Regions from separate parts of the Cupriavidus sp. PB-02 genome, predicted to be linked through region 3. Evidence: predicted binding sites of a transcription regulator. Region 3 holds the regulator's gene; each other region holds the start of a gene.
What was found. Region 3 encodes sigma-54, which starts transcription at its own class of promoters, with help from an activator protein. Its sites were predicted from a motif close to TGGCANGNAANCTGCTTT; they were not measured.

Region 1 (4,405 bases), 700 kb from region 3:
ATCTTCGCCGGACTGTTCGCGGCCTTCGCCGTGCTGCGCGGCGAAGTGGCAGGCGGCCCGTCGGGCAAGGAGCTGTTCGAGCTCAACTACGTGCTGGTGGAGACCTTCATCCTGCTGTTCTCCTCGATCACGTACGGCATGGCGATGATCTCGCTGCAGAACCGCAGCCTGAGCCGCGTGCAGGTGTGGCTCGGCATCACGTTCCTGCTGGGCCTGGCCTTCATGGCGATGGAAATCAACGAGTTCCACCACCTGATCGCCGAAGGCGCCGGCCCGGGCCGCAGCGCGTTCCTGTCGTCGTTCTTCACGCTGGTCGGCACCCACGGCCTGCACGTCGCCAGCGGCATGCTGTGGATGATCGTGCTGATGTGGCAACTGGCCAGGAAGGGCATCACCCCAACGCTGGTCAAGCGCCTGACTTGCCTGTCGCTGTTCTGGCACTTCCTGGACGTGGTCTGGATCGGCGTCTTTACCGTGGTCTACCTGATGGGAGCAGTGTGATGGCACAACACAACGCACCGGCGGCGCATGGCGCCCACGACTCGCACGCGCATGCCTCGCATGACACCCATGCCAGCTTCAAGTCGTACGCGATCGGCTTTATCCTGGCCGTGATCCTGACCGTGATCCCGTTCAAGCTCGTGATGGACGGGACCATGGACAAGGGCACCATCCTCTGGATCATCCTGGGCATGGCCGCGGTCCAGATCCTGGTCCACCTGAAGTACTTCCTGCACCTGGACTCGTCGTCCGAGCAGCGCAGCAACGTGGTCGCGCTGCTGTTCACGGTGCTGGTGCTGGTGATCGTGCTGGCGGGTTCGCTGTGGATCATGCACAACCTGAATACCAACATGATGGTGATGTAAGGACTGAAGTCCTGGCATCGAGAAACGGGGCCCCGCGAGGGGCCCCGTTTTTTTGCTGCGTGGCTTCGCTACAGCCTTAGGGTTTGAACGTATCTACGGGTTTAAGTGTGCGCTTAATATCCGGGCGGGACGCGCACCCCCCGTATGGGTCCGCCCGGTTCTGGCGCACGCCTTCGTCGTGATCGCGCACGCGATGCACTGTGGGTGCACGCATTTGTGCCGGCGCACTGTCTCAGTGCGCACGTGCAATGCACGCCCATGGTGCGCGCAGGGGTCGCCGGCCTCGTCGCGCCACGCCGGCCGCCAGTATCCGGCCTCAAACCGCCAGGACTCCAATGGCACGCTAGTTGCAGAAGCATCACCCGGGGAGCGTAGTCCCTGACTAACACCATAAACGGGAGCTGCAAATGCAACGACGTGACATGCTGAAGCTGTCGGCCATCGCCGCCGCGGCAATGATCGGTATCAGCCCGCTGGCCATGGCGCAGTCCAAGGAACCGATCAAGGTCGGTATCCTGCACTCGCTGTCCGGCACGATGGCCATCTCGGAAACGTCGCTGAAAGACGTGGCCCTGATGACCATCGACGAGATCAACAAGAGCGGCGGCGTGCTCGGCCGCAAGCTCGAGCCGGTGGTGGTGGACCCGGCCTCCAACTGGCCGCTGTTCGCGGAGAAGGCGCGCCAGCTGGTCAGCAAGGACAAGGTTGCGGTGACCTTCGGCTGCTGGACCTCCGTGTCGCGCAAGTCGGTGCTCCCGGTCTATGAGGAACTGAACTCGCTGCTGTTCTACCCGGTGCAGTATGAAGGCGAGGAAATGTCCAAGAACGTCTTCTACACCGGCGCGGCGCCCAACCAGCAGGCGATCCCGGCGGTGGAATACCTGATGAGCAAGGAAGGTGGCGGCGCCAAGCGCTTCTACTTGCTGGGCACTGACTACGTCTACCCGCGCACCACCAACAAGATCCTGCGCGCCTTCCTGAAGAGCAAGGGCGTTGCCGACAAGGACATCGAAGAGGTCTACACGCCGTTTGGCCACAGCGACTACCAGACCATCGTCGCCAATATCAAGAAGTTCTCGCAGGGCGGCAAGACCGCGGTGATCTCGACCATCAACGGCGACTCCAACGTGCCGTTCTACAAGGAACTGGGCAACGCCGGCCTGAAGGCCAAGGACGTGCCGGTGGTGGCGTTCTCGGTGGGTGAGGAGGAACTGCGCGGCATCGACACCAAGCCGCTGGTTGGCCACCTGGCCGCGTGGAACTACTTCATGTCGGTCAAGAACCCCGAGAACGACGCCTTCCGCAAGCAGTGGGCGGCGTGGGTCAAGGCCAACAACCTGCCGGGCGGCGACAAGCGCGTGACCAACGACCCGATGGAAGCCACCTACGTGGGCATCAAGATGTGGGCGCAGGCCGTGAAGAAGGCCGGGTCCACCGACGCCGACAAGGTGCGTGCGGCGATGTACGGCCAGACCTTCAAGGCGCCGGACGGCTTCACGCTGACCATGGGCGAGAACCACCACCTGTACAAGCCAGTGATGATCGGCGAAGTGAAGGGCGATGGCCAGTTCTCGGTGGTGTGGAAGACGCCGAAGGCGGTGCGCGCGCAGCCGTGGAGCCCGTTTATCACGGGTAATGAAGGCAAGCCGGACAAGGTGATGTAAGCGGACGCAAGTCCGTCTCCCTGGCGATAGCTTCCTGCTCCCGCAAGGCGGGGGAGGGAAGCGCGTCGCCCCCTTCTCGCACACCAGAACAACAAGGCGCATAAGCGCCGCCACTCCGCCAGCCCTTATGCGCCAACACCTCCCGATAAACGCGATGCCGTGGCTGCGCGCCATGCTGGCAGCGCTGCTGCTGGCCGCGGCGCCGTGGGCCGCGGCGCTGACGCAGGCTGACCTGAAGCCGCTGGTCGAAGACGATTTCGACGCCAAGACCGCGGCGCTGACCGCGCTGGCGAAGGCACCGCCCGAGCAGGCCGGCCCGATCCTGAAAGCCTTGCAGGACGATGCGCTGCAATACGCACCATCGGTCGGCATGGTGCGGCAGGACGGCGACAAGACCGTCGATGCGATCACCGGCAAACCAGTCTCGGTGAAGACCGACGAACTGGAATCGCTGACCCTGAACAACAGCTTGCGTGCACTGGTCGACAGCGCCGCCAGCAGCCTGCTGCTGCAGTCGCCCGACATCGCGGTGCGCGCGCAGGCGGTCGCCACGCTGCGCGCCCAGCCGGAAAGCGCCTCGCGCCCCGCGGTCGAAGCCGCGCGCAAGAACGAGGCCGATGCCGGCCTGCGCGCCAGCCTCGACGTGATCTGGGCCAACCTGGTGCTGGCCGAGCCGGCCGATCCTGCTGCGCATGACGCGCGGCTCGAGGCGATCCGTATCCTCGGCAACGACAGCAATCCGCAGAGCCGCCAGAAGCTGGCGCCGCTGGTGGAGCGCGACAGCGCCGGCAACTACCGCGAGCCCGACGCCGACGTTCGCCTGGCCGCCCAGCAGGCGCTGGACACGCTGCGCAGCGACCAACGCCGCGCCGAGCTGATTGGCAACCTGTTCGCCGGGCTGAGCCTGGGCAGCGTGCTGCTGCTGGCTGCGCTCGGGCTGGCCATCACCTATGGCCTGATCGGCGTCATCAACATGGCGCACGGCGAGTTCCTGATGATCGGCGCCTATGCCACCTACGTGGTGCAGTCGCTGTTCCGTGCCTACGCTCCGGGTGCGTTCGACTGGTACCTGCCGGCGGCGCTGCCGGCGTCGTTCCTGGCGGCGGCGGTGGTGGGCTTCGTGCTCGAGCGGCTGGTGCTGCGCCACCTGTACGGCCGTCCGCTGGAAACGCTGCTGGCCACCTTCGGCGTGAGCCTGCTGCTGATGCAGGCGGTGCGCACGCTGTTCGGCGCGCAGAACGTCGAAGTGGCCAACCCGGCCTGGATGAGCGGCGGCGTCGAATGGATGCCTGGGCTGGTGATCCCGTACAACCGCATCGTCATCATCCTGTTTGCGCTGGCCGTGGTGGCGGTGGCGTGGGCGGTGCTGAACCGTACGCGGCTCGGGCTGTTCGTGCGCGCCACCACGCAGAACCGCACCATGGCTGCCTGCGTCGGCGTGCGTACGTGGAAGGTGGATAGCTATGCCTTTGCCTTCGGCGCAGGCATCGCCGGGCTGGGTGGCTGCGCGCTGTCGCAGATCGGCAATGTCGGTCCTGACCTAGGCCAGGCTTACATCATCGACTCGTTCATGGTGGTGGTGCTGGGCGGGGTGGGGCAACTGGCGGGGACCATCGTCGGCGCGTTCGGACTGGGCATCATCAACAAGTTCATCGAGCCGTTCTACGGCGCGGTGCTGGCCAAGATCCTTGTCCTGGTGCTGATCGTGCTCTTCATCCAGAAGCGGCCGCAGGGACTTTTCGCGCTCAAGGGGCGCAGCGCGGAGGCATGATGCAGCGATTCCAATCGAATTCTCCCGCCACGCCGTTCCGGCTGGCGGTGCCAGAGCGCCAGTCGCTATTCTCGCGGCGCGGCTGGATGATGCTGGTGGCGGTC
Region 2 (4,405 bases), 810 kb from region 3:
GGGTTGCCGGGCGTGGCCAGTTGCCAGCGGTGCACGGTCTGCAGCGGGCCCGAGCGCGGCTCGAGCCGCACCTCGTGCACGCTGCGGCGCACCGGCTCGGCGTAGCGGTAGACAGTATGGTGGTGGATCTTGTATTTCACGGTATCAGGGCGCGGCGCGGCGGCGGCAGCACATGGTGGCGCCGCCGGCAGGCCCACGTCAGGCCGCCTGCAGCGGCACAAGGAAGTCCCGGCTGATGCCATTGCCGAGATCGCCGATGCGCTCCAGGAAGCTGGTCAGGTACGCATGCAGGCCGACGGCAAAGATATCGTCGATCCGCGCGTACTTCAGGTCGGCGTGGAGTTTACCAGCCTGGCGCTCGGTTTCCGCCGACTGCTGGTTGTGCACCGTGCCGAGGATCGCCACAACCTCGTCCATGCTCGATACTAGCGAGCGCGGCATGTCCGGACGCAGGATCAGCAGCTCGGCCACGCGCTGCGGCGTGATCACCGCACGATAGACCTTGCGGTAGACCTCGAAGCCCGATACCGAGCGCAGCACCGCGGCCCAGTGGTAGAAGTCGTTCTGGTCGCGGCTGGGGTCGCGGTGAACGTCGCTGTCGTCGCTGGCCGAGGCCTGGAACTTGACGTCGAGGATCCGCGCGGTGTTGTCGGCGCGCTCCAGGAAGGTGCCCAGCCGCATGAAGTGGAAGGCGTCATCCTTGAGCATGGTGCCGAACTGCACGCCGCGCGCCAGGTGCGAGCGGAACTTGACCCACTCGAAGAACGCCGACGGGTCCTCCTTCAACACGCCGTCTGCGATCATGCGCTGCACCTCCAGCCAGGTGGTGTTGACCGTCTCCCATACCTCGGTGGTCAGCGAGCCGCGCACCGCGCGCGCATTCTCGCGCGCCGCGCGCAGGCAACTCATGATCGACGAGGCGTTGGTCATGTCGCGCACCATGAAGTCGATCACGTCGTCGCGCGACAGCAGCCCGTACTTGTGGTCGAAGGCTTGCGTCAGCTCGGAGATATCGAGCATGGCCCACCAGCCCTGCTCGGCCACCTCGGCCGATTGCGGCAACAGCGAGGTCTGATAGTTGACGTCGAGCATGCGGGCGGTGTTCTCCGCGCGCTCGGTATAGCGGGCCATCCAGAACAGGTGGTCGGCGGTACGGCTCAGCATATCGACTCTCCTCGCATGGCGGCGGCAGTGTTCATCACGTGGTTGGTTGTCGTCGTCATCGTTCCAGCACCCAGGTATCCTTGGTGCCGCCCCCTTGCGAGGAATTGACCACCAGCGAGCCTTCGCGCAGCGCCACGCGGGTCAGCCCGCCGGGCACCATGCGCACTTCCTTGCCCGACAGCACGAACGGCCGCAGGTCGATATGGCGCGGCGCGATGCCGGCCTCCACATAGGTCGGGCAGGTCGACAGCGCCAGCGTCGGCTGCGCGATGTACTGCTCCGGCCGCGACTTCACCACCTCGCGGAAAGCGTCGATCTCCGCGCGCGTGGCGGCCGGCCCCACCAGCATGCCGTAGCCGCCGGCACCGTGGGTTTCCTTCACCACCAGTTCGTCCATGTGGTCCATCACGTACTGCAGGTCGTCCGGGCGCCGGCACATATAGGTCGGCACGTTGCTGAGGATGGCCTCCTCGCCCAGGTAGAAGCGGATCATGTCCGGCACGTACGGATAGATCGACTTGTCGTCGGCCACGCCGGTTCCGATCGCATTGCAGATGGTCACGTTGCCGGCACGGTAGACCGACAGCAGCCCCGCCGCGCCCAGCGCGGAATCGGGCCGGAACACCAGCGGATCGAGGAAGTCGTCGTCGACGCGGCGGTAGATCACGTCGATGCGCTGCGGGCCCTGCGTGGTGCGCATGAACAGGTGGTCGTCCTCGACGAAGAGGTCGCTGCCTTCCACCAGCTCCACCCCCATCTGCTGTGCCAGGAAGGCATGCTCGAAGTAGGCCGAGTTGTACATGCCGGGGGTCAGCACCACCACGGTGGGATCGGCGATGGCCTGCGGCGAGACGCCACGCAGCATGTCGAGCAGCAGGTCCGGGTAGTGCGCCACCGGCGCCACACGGTTGCGAGCGAACAAGTCCGGGAACAACCGCATCATCATCTTGCGGTTTTCCAGCATGTACGACACGCCCGAAGGCACGCGCAGGTTGTCTTCCAGCACGTAGAACTCGCCCTCGCCGGCGCGCACCACGTCGATGCCGGCCACATGGGCGTAGATGTCGCGCGGCACGTCGACGCCGAGCATCTCGGGCCGGTACTGGGCGTTGTTGTAGATCTGGTCGGGCGGGATCACGCCGGCGCGGATGATGTCCTGGCCGTGGTAGATGTCGTGGATAAAGCGGTTCAGCGCCGCCACGCGCTGGCGCAGGCCTTTTTCCAGCAGCGCCCACTCGCTGGCCGGGAAGATGCGCGGGATCACGTCGAACGGGATGGTGCGCTCGGTGCCGCTGTTGGCTTCGTCCTTGTCGCCGTAGACGGCAAAGGTAATCCCCACGCGCCGGAAGATCAGGTCCGCCTCTGCGCGCTTGTTGTCCATGGTGCTTTCAGACTGCCGCGCCAGCCAGTCCGCGAAATGCCGGTAGTGTTGACGCACCGCACTTTCGGGCAATGCCTGTCCTGCCTGGATGACCTTGGGCGCCCCGTCGGTGCGCCAGTCCAGCATCTCGTCGAAATACCGCCCCGCCATGATGGCCGTTCCTCCATGTCGCGGGCTTCCGGTGCCGCCACTTCCTCGCTGCTACCGGCGCCCTGGTTTTGCCCTGGCTGTCCTGCCCCAAGCCCGCCGCCGCTGCCCGTTCGGGGGTGCCGCGGCGATGCTGTCGAGTCACTGGCCCTTTCAGCATACTTGTGCCGGCGAAAGCCGCAAGCTGGCAGACGCTGGCCGGCACGGAAAGTGAACTAGCAAGATGTCTGCCAGCGCACGTAAAAAACGGCCGCCAGCGAGGCTGGCGGCCGTTTGGAGCCCGGGAGGATCGGTGCAGCCCTCAGCGCGTCGCGCCGGCGCCCTGCGCTGTGTTGGCCTGCAGAATCGTGTCCACCAGCGCCTCGGGGGACTGGCGGATATCGAGCACCAGCGCGTCGCGCGGTTCCTCGAGGGTATCGAGCTGGCTCTGCAGCAGGTCCGGGTTAAAGAAGTGCTCGGTACGCTCGGACAGGCGCTGGCCGATCAGCGACGCATCGCCCTTCATGAAGACGAAGGTCACGCCGCCGTCGGGCGGCGTCAGCCGGTCACGGTACACCTGGCGCAGCGCCGAGCAGGTGAACACGTGCGTGCGGCCTTCGGCGCGAGCCGCGTCGATGGCCGCACGCATCGCCGCCAGCCAGGGCCAGCGGTCCTCGTCGGTGAGCGGGATGCCCGCGTGCATCTTGGCCTTGTTGGCTTCACCGTGGAACGCGTCGGCGTCTTGGAAGCCGCAGCCAAGGCGCTGCGCCAGCATCTGGCCGACCGTGGTCTTGCCGCTGCCGGAAACGCCCATCAGGATATAGATCATGTCTGCTCCGTCGGTCTTGGTATCGGATGGTGTGGCCATCCTTGTCGGTCCTTGTCCAGCCTGACGTCCTTGCGGCGACGCAAAGGCGTCCGGGGGCGCTGCCGCCCCGCTGGAAACTTCAGGGGGAAAAATCGGCCTCTGGCCTGGCTATTGTGCGACGGTTTGCTCCGCGGCGGCAGGCTTGCTGCCGCTTGCGCCGGCTTTGGCAACCGCGGCGGCATCCGCCTCGGACAGGTCGAGTGCGCTGCCGCCCTCTTCCGCGATGCGGGCATGGCGCCGGAACAGGCCGAACAAGCCCCGCCCCAGGCTGAACTGCGCAAAATCGTCGGCCGGCGCCGCGGCCAGCTCCCGCGCCGCGAACGCGGCCTCGTCGCCCAGCCATTGCAGCGTGCCGGCAACGGCGTCCACGCGGACGCGGTCGCCGTCGCGCACGCGCGCCAGCGGACCACCGGCGAGCGCTTCCGGACCGACGTGGATCACCGCCGGCACCTTGCCCGACGCGCCGGACATGCGGCCGTCGGTCACCAGCGCCACCTTGTGGCCGGCGTCCTGCAGCGCGCCCAGCACGGGCGTCAGCCGGTGCAACTCGGGCATGCCGTTGGCGTTGGGGCCCTGGAAGCGGACCACCGCGACCACGTCGCCGGTCAGCTCGCCGGCATCGAAGGCAGCCTGCAGCCCTTCCTGCGCATCGAACACCCGCACCGGCGCCTCGACCACGCGGTGCTCCGGCGCGACCGCGGACACCTTGATCACGCCGCGGCCCAGGTTGCCCTGCATCAGCCGCAGCCCGCCCTCGGGCGAGAACGGCGCCGCGGCGCTGGCCACCACCTGCTCGTCGCCGGTTTGCGCCGCGCCGTCGCGCCAGCGCAGCACGCCGTCGGTCATCACCGGCTCCTGCGTGTAGC
Region 3 (4,405 bases):
ATTACCGATCACAACGTGCGCGAAACGCTCGGCATCTGCGACCACGCCTACATCATCAGCGAAGGCACGGTGCTGGCCGCGGGCGAGCCCGAAGAGATCATCGCCAACGAATCGGTGCGGCGCGTCTACCTGGGCGAGAACTTCCGCATGTGATGTACCGGCCTGCTGAAAGTGGTCAGAAGCGTTGTCTCGAGCGCTACCACACACGGCAGGTTTTGTTCAGGCAGCGCGTGGGATACCCCACAGCGTGCGGCGATCAGAGCGCATCAGCGATAGCAATTTCCGTTCCAACAACGGAAAGATGCGCATAAAATAGGTCGCATGAAACCGTCGCTACAGCTCCGCCTCTCCCAGCACCTGGCACTCACCCCGCAACTGCAGCAGTCGATCCGGCTGCTGCAGCTTTCAACGCTGGAACTGCAGCAGGAAGTCGAACAGGCGCTGACGGAAAACCCCCTGCTCGAGCGTGAGAACGACTGGATCGAAAGCCCGCTGCGCGTGGCCGCCGACGGCTCGGTCAACCTGCAGAGCGCGCCCGCACCCGCGCCGGCCGAGCCGCAAGGAAACGGTGACGCGCGCACCGACGCCGCGGGCGACAATGACAGCTACGGCGACAGCAGCAGCGGCGACGACTATGGCAGCGACTGGAGCCTTGACGACTTCGCCCGCCGGCCGCAAGGCGACGATGACGAAAAGACGCCGATGCAGCTGCGCGACGCCGAGCCGACGCTGCGCGAATACCTGATGGAGCAGCTCGCGCCGCTGAAGATCTCGACGCGCGACAAGGGCCTGGCGATCTTCCTGATCGAATCGCTGGACGACGACGGCTACCTGAGCGCGTCGCTCGAGGAAATCTGCACCGAGCTGCCGGAAGAACTCGAATTCGAGATCGAGGAAGTCCACGCGATCCTGACGCTGCTGCAGAGCTTCGATCCGCCCGGCGTGGGCGCGCGCAATGCCGCCGAGTGCCTCGCGCTGCAATTGCGGCGCCTGAAGCACCCGCAGCGCGACCTGGCGCTGGTCATCGTCACCAACCACCTGGAACTGCTGGCAGTGCGCGACTACACGCGGCTGAAGAAGGCGCTGCAGGTGGACGAAGCGGCGCTGAAGGCGGCGCATGAACTGATCCGCTCGCTCGCGCCCTATCCCGGCCATGCCTACAGCCGCCCGGAAGCCGATTTCGTGGTGCCCGATGTATTCGTGCGCAAGAGCGGCGGCGGCTGGACCGCGCAACTCAACCCGGATGTGATGCCGCGGCTGCGCATCAACGATATGTACGCGCAGATCCTGCGCGGCGCCAAGGGCGAGTCGGGCACGGCCGGCCTGCAGCAGAAGCTGCAGGAAGCGCGGTGGCTGATCAAGAACATCCAGCAACGGTTCGACACCATCCTGCGTGTCTCACAGGCCATTGTCGAGCGTCAAAAGAACTTTTTCACCCACGGCGAAATCGCCATGCGCCCCTTGGTTTTGAGGGAGATTGCCGATACACTGGGTTTACACGAGTCAACCATCTCCCGGGTGACGACCAATAAATACATGGCAACGCCGATGGGTACTTTCGAACTGAAGTACTTCTTCGGCAGCCACGTGTCCACCGAAACCGGTGGCGCGGCTTCATCAACGGCCATCCGCGCCTTGATCAAGCAACTGATAGGAGCCGAAGACCCGAGGAATCCCCTTTCCGACAGTCGCATTGCCGAACTGCTGGGCGAACAAGGCTTCGTTGTCGCACGCCGCACCGTTGCCAAGTATCGCGAAGCCCTGAAAATCCCCGCAGTCAATCTCCGCAAGTCTTTGTAGCCGAGCCCACCGCCTGCCTGGTGAGGCTCTTTCAGAAGGAGAAGCGCTATGAACTTCAAGATCAGTGGACACCACCTTGACATCACGCCGGCATTGCGTGAGTACGTGGAAACGAAGCTGGAGCGAATCGTCAGGCATTTCGATCAAGTCATTGGCGTTAGCGTGCTGCTCTCTGTCGATAATCACAAAGAAAAGGACCGGCGCCAGTACGCGGAAATCAATCTACATCTCAGGGGCAAGGACATCTTTGTTGAAGCGCATCACGAAGACCTGTATGCGGCAATCGACGCGCTCGTCGACAAGCTCGACCGTCAGGTGATCCGCTACAAGGACCGCGTGCAAAGCCACGACCGCGAGGCGGTCAAATATCAGATGGCCGCAGCGCAAATGCAGCAATGACCGTGCCCGGCGGCTCCCAGCGAGCCGTCGAATCCGAGACTAGACAGGCAAGCCGCGCTCAAACGCGGCTTTTTTGCGCCCTGGCGCCAGAAAATGAGCATAAAGCGCCCTGGCTGTGGCGGCGGTGCAAACTAGTACCACCCGATTGGGCGAGGGTGTTCGCAACGACGGCGGCAAGGTGTATGCTGCGCCATACATGGCAGGCGGGCATTTTTTGCATCCAACCCGGTGCGTGACCTTGTGTCGTTTTGCACCCGAATCCGGCGCTGCGCTGCACAATGGGGAGGAAGCCGCTGCTCTATAATGGCCGGACGCCCGCGGGCGGCTGACGGCCCGGCGTCGAGTGACTTTGCAGCCGCCCGCAGCAGCCCACTGCCCGGCCGGAACGGCTGATCCGCCCCGCTAACTGAAATCCTGCGCATCGCCCATGAATCGTTTGGCCAAATTGCTGCCACCCGGCAACATCAACCTCGATGTAAGCGTCACCAGCAAGAAGCGTGTGTTCGAGCAGGCCGGGCTCCTCTTCGAGAACAACCATGGCGTGGCGCGCGCTACTGTGACGGACAACCTGTTCGCGCGCGAATCGCTGGGCTCCACCGGCCTGGGCGCCGGCGTGGCGATCCCGCATGGCCGCATCAAGGGCCTGAAGCAGCCGCTGGCCGCCTTCATGCGGCTGGCCGAGCCGATCCCGTTCGAGTCGCCGGACGGCAAGCCGGTGTCGCTGCTGATCTTCCTGCTGGTGCCCGAGCAGGCCACGCAGCAGCACCTGGAAATCCTTTCTGAAATCGCGCAACTGCTGTCGGACCGGGACATGCGCGAAGGGCTGGCAACCCTGCCCACGCCCGATGCCGTGCACCAGTTGCTGATTGCATGGCACCCCTGATCCACTGATCCCCAGAGCGGGCCGGCACCAGACCGGGCAGGCGCAAGACGCTTCGCACACCGCCTCACCAGTCATACCGCATGGAACTCACCGGCGTCACCTCCCAGTCGATCTTCGACGACAACGCAGCCGACCTCAAACTCTCGTGGGTGGCCGGCCTGGAAGGGGCGGATCGCGCCTTCGACGTGGAATTCGCCCGCGAGGCCACCTCCGCCGCGGACCTGGTGGGCCACCTGAACCTGATCCACCCCAACCGCATCCAGGTGCTCGGCAAGCCCGAGATCACCTACTACCAGCGCCTGGACGACGAGACCCGCAAGCGCCAGATGGGCGAGCTGATCCTGCTCGAGCCGCCCTTCCTGGTGATCGCCGACGGCATGGAGCCGCCGCCCGACCTGGAACTGCGCTGCACGCGCTCGTCCACGCCGCTGTTCACCACGCCGGTGTCGTCGGCCGCGGTGATCGACCACCTGCGCCTGTACCTGTCGCGCATTTCCGCGCCGCGCGTGACCATGCACGGGGTGTTCCTCGACATCCTCGGCATGGGCGTGCTGATCATGGGTGAATCGGGCCTGGGCAAGAGCGAGCTCGGGCTGGAACTGATCTCGCGCGGCCACGGGCTGGTGGCCGACGATGCGGTCGACTTCGTGCGCCTGGGGCCGGACTTCATCGAGGGGCGCTGCCCGCCGCTGCTGCAGAACCTGCTGGAAGTGCGCGGCCTGGGCCTGCTCGATATCAAGACCATCTTCGGCGAGACCGCGGTGCGGCGGAAGATGAAGATCAAGCTGGTGGTGCAGCTGGTGCGGCGCAACGACGGCGAATTCGAGCGTCTGCCGCTCGATTCGCAATACCTCGACGTGCTCGGCCTGCCGATCCATATGGTCAAGATCCAGGTTGCGGCCGGCCGCAACCTTGCCGTGCTGGTCGAGGCCGCGGTGCGCAACACCATCCTGCGCCTGCGCGGCATCGACACGCTGCGCGACTTCATGGACCGCCAGCGCGCGGCGATGCAGGCCGACGCGGTTTCGCGCGGCCAGGGCCGGCTGCTCTGACCCTTCCGCACTGCGCTTTCAATTGCTTACAACGGCGGCAGGCGCTGCCGTCAACGTGCTTGGGACGTCCTACGTTTTGTGCTGTAATGGGCATCGAGCCCATCCACAGGCCGCCACGAGCCCCCATACCCGCGCGGCCATGATGTTTTCCACAGCCAGGAGAGCAAGCATGAAAAAACTGATCGCGATTTGCGCGCTGGTGACCCCGCTGATGGCGTCCGTGGCCTTTGCCCAGACGGCGTCGGCACCGGCCGCTCCCGCCAAGGAAGCC

Region 1: the regulator sigma-54 is predicted to act here: its motif matches at 1,203-1,220, upstream of urtA (urea ABC transporter substrate-binding protein).
Region 2: the regulator sigma-54 is predicted to act here: its motif matches at 2,908-2,925, upstream of AC10V3_RS05565 (circularly permuted type 2 ATP-grasp protein).

What each region holds. Positions count from the first base shown of each region.
Region 1 is NZ_CM177694.1:1,053,034-1,057,438, forward strand. Features, by position in the region: gene cyoC (cytochrome o ubiquinol oxidase subunit III) at 1-501, shown strand, start outside; gene cyoD (cytochrome o ubiquinol oxidase subunit IV) at 501-866, shown strand; gene urtA (urea ABC transporter substrate-binding protein) at 1,274-2,530, shown strand; gene urtB (urea ABC transporter permease subunit UrtB) at 2,685-4,301, shown strand; gene urtC (urea ABC transporter permease subunit UrtC) at 4,301-4,405, shown strand, end outside.
Region 2 is NZ_CM177694.1:1,165,109-1,169,513, reverse strand. Features, by position in the region: gene AC10V3_RS05575 (transglutaminase family protein) at 1-140, opposite strand, end outside; gene AC10V3_RS05570 (alpha-E domain-containing protein) at 199-1,164, opposite strand; gene AC10V3_RS05565 (circularly permuted type 2 ATP-grasp protein) at 1,220-2,695, opposite strand; gene AC10V3_RS05560 (gluconokinase) at 2,994-3,500, opposite strand; gene edd (phosphogluconate dehydratase) at 3,648-4,405, opposite strand, start outside.
Region 3 is NZ_CM177694.1:353,874-358,278, reverse strand. Features, by position in the region: gene lptB (LPS export ABC transporter ATP-binding protein) at 1-153, shown strand, start outside; gene AC10V3_RS01780 (RNA polymerase factor sigma-54) at 322-1,800, shown strand; gene hpf (ribosome hibernation-promoting factor, HPF/YfiA family) at 1,849-2,199, shown strand; gene ptsN (PTS IIA-like nitrogen regulatory protein PtsN) at 2,627-3,082, shown strand; gene hprK (HPr(Ser) kinase/phosphatase) at 3,163-4,134, shown strand; gene AC10V3_RS01760 (PsiF family protein) at 4,304-4,405, shown strand, end outside.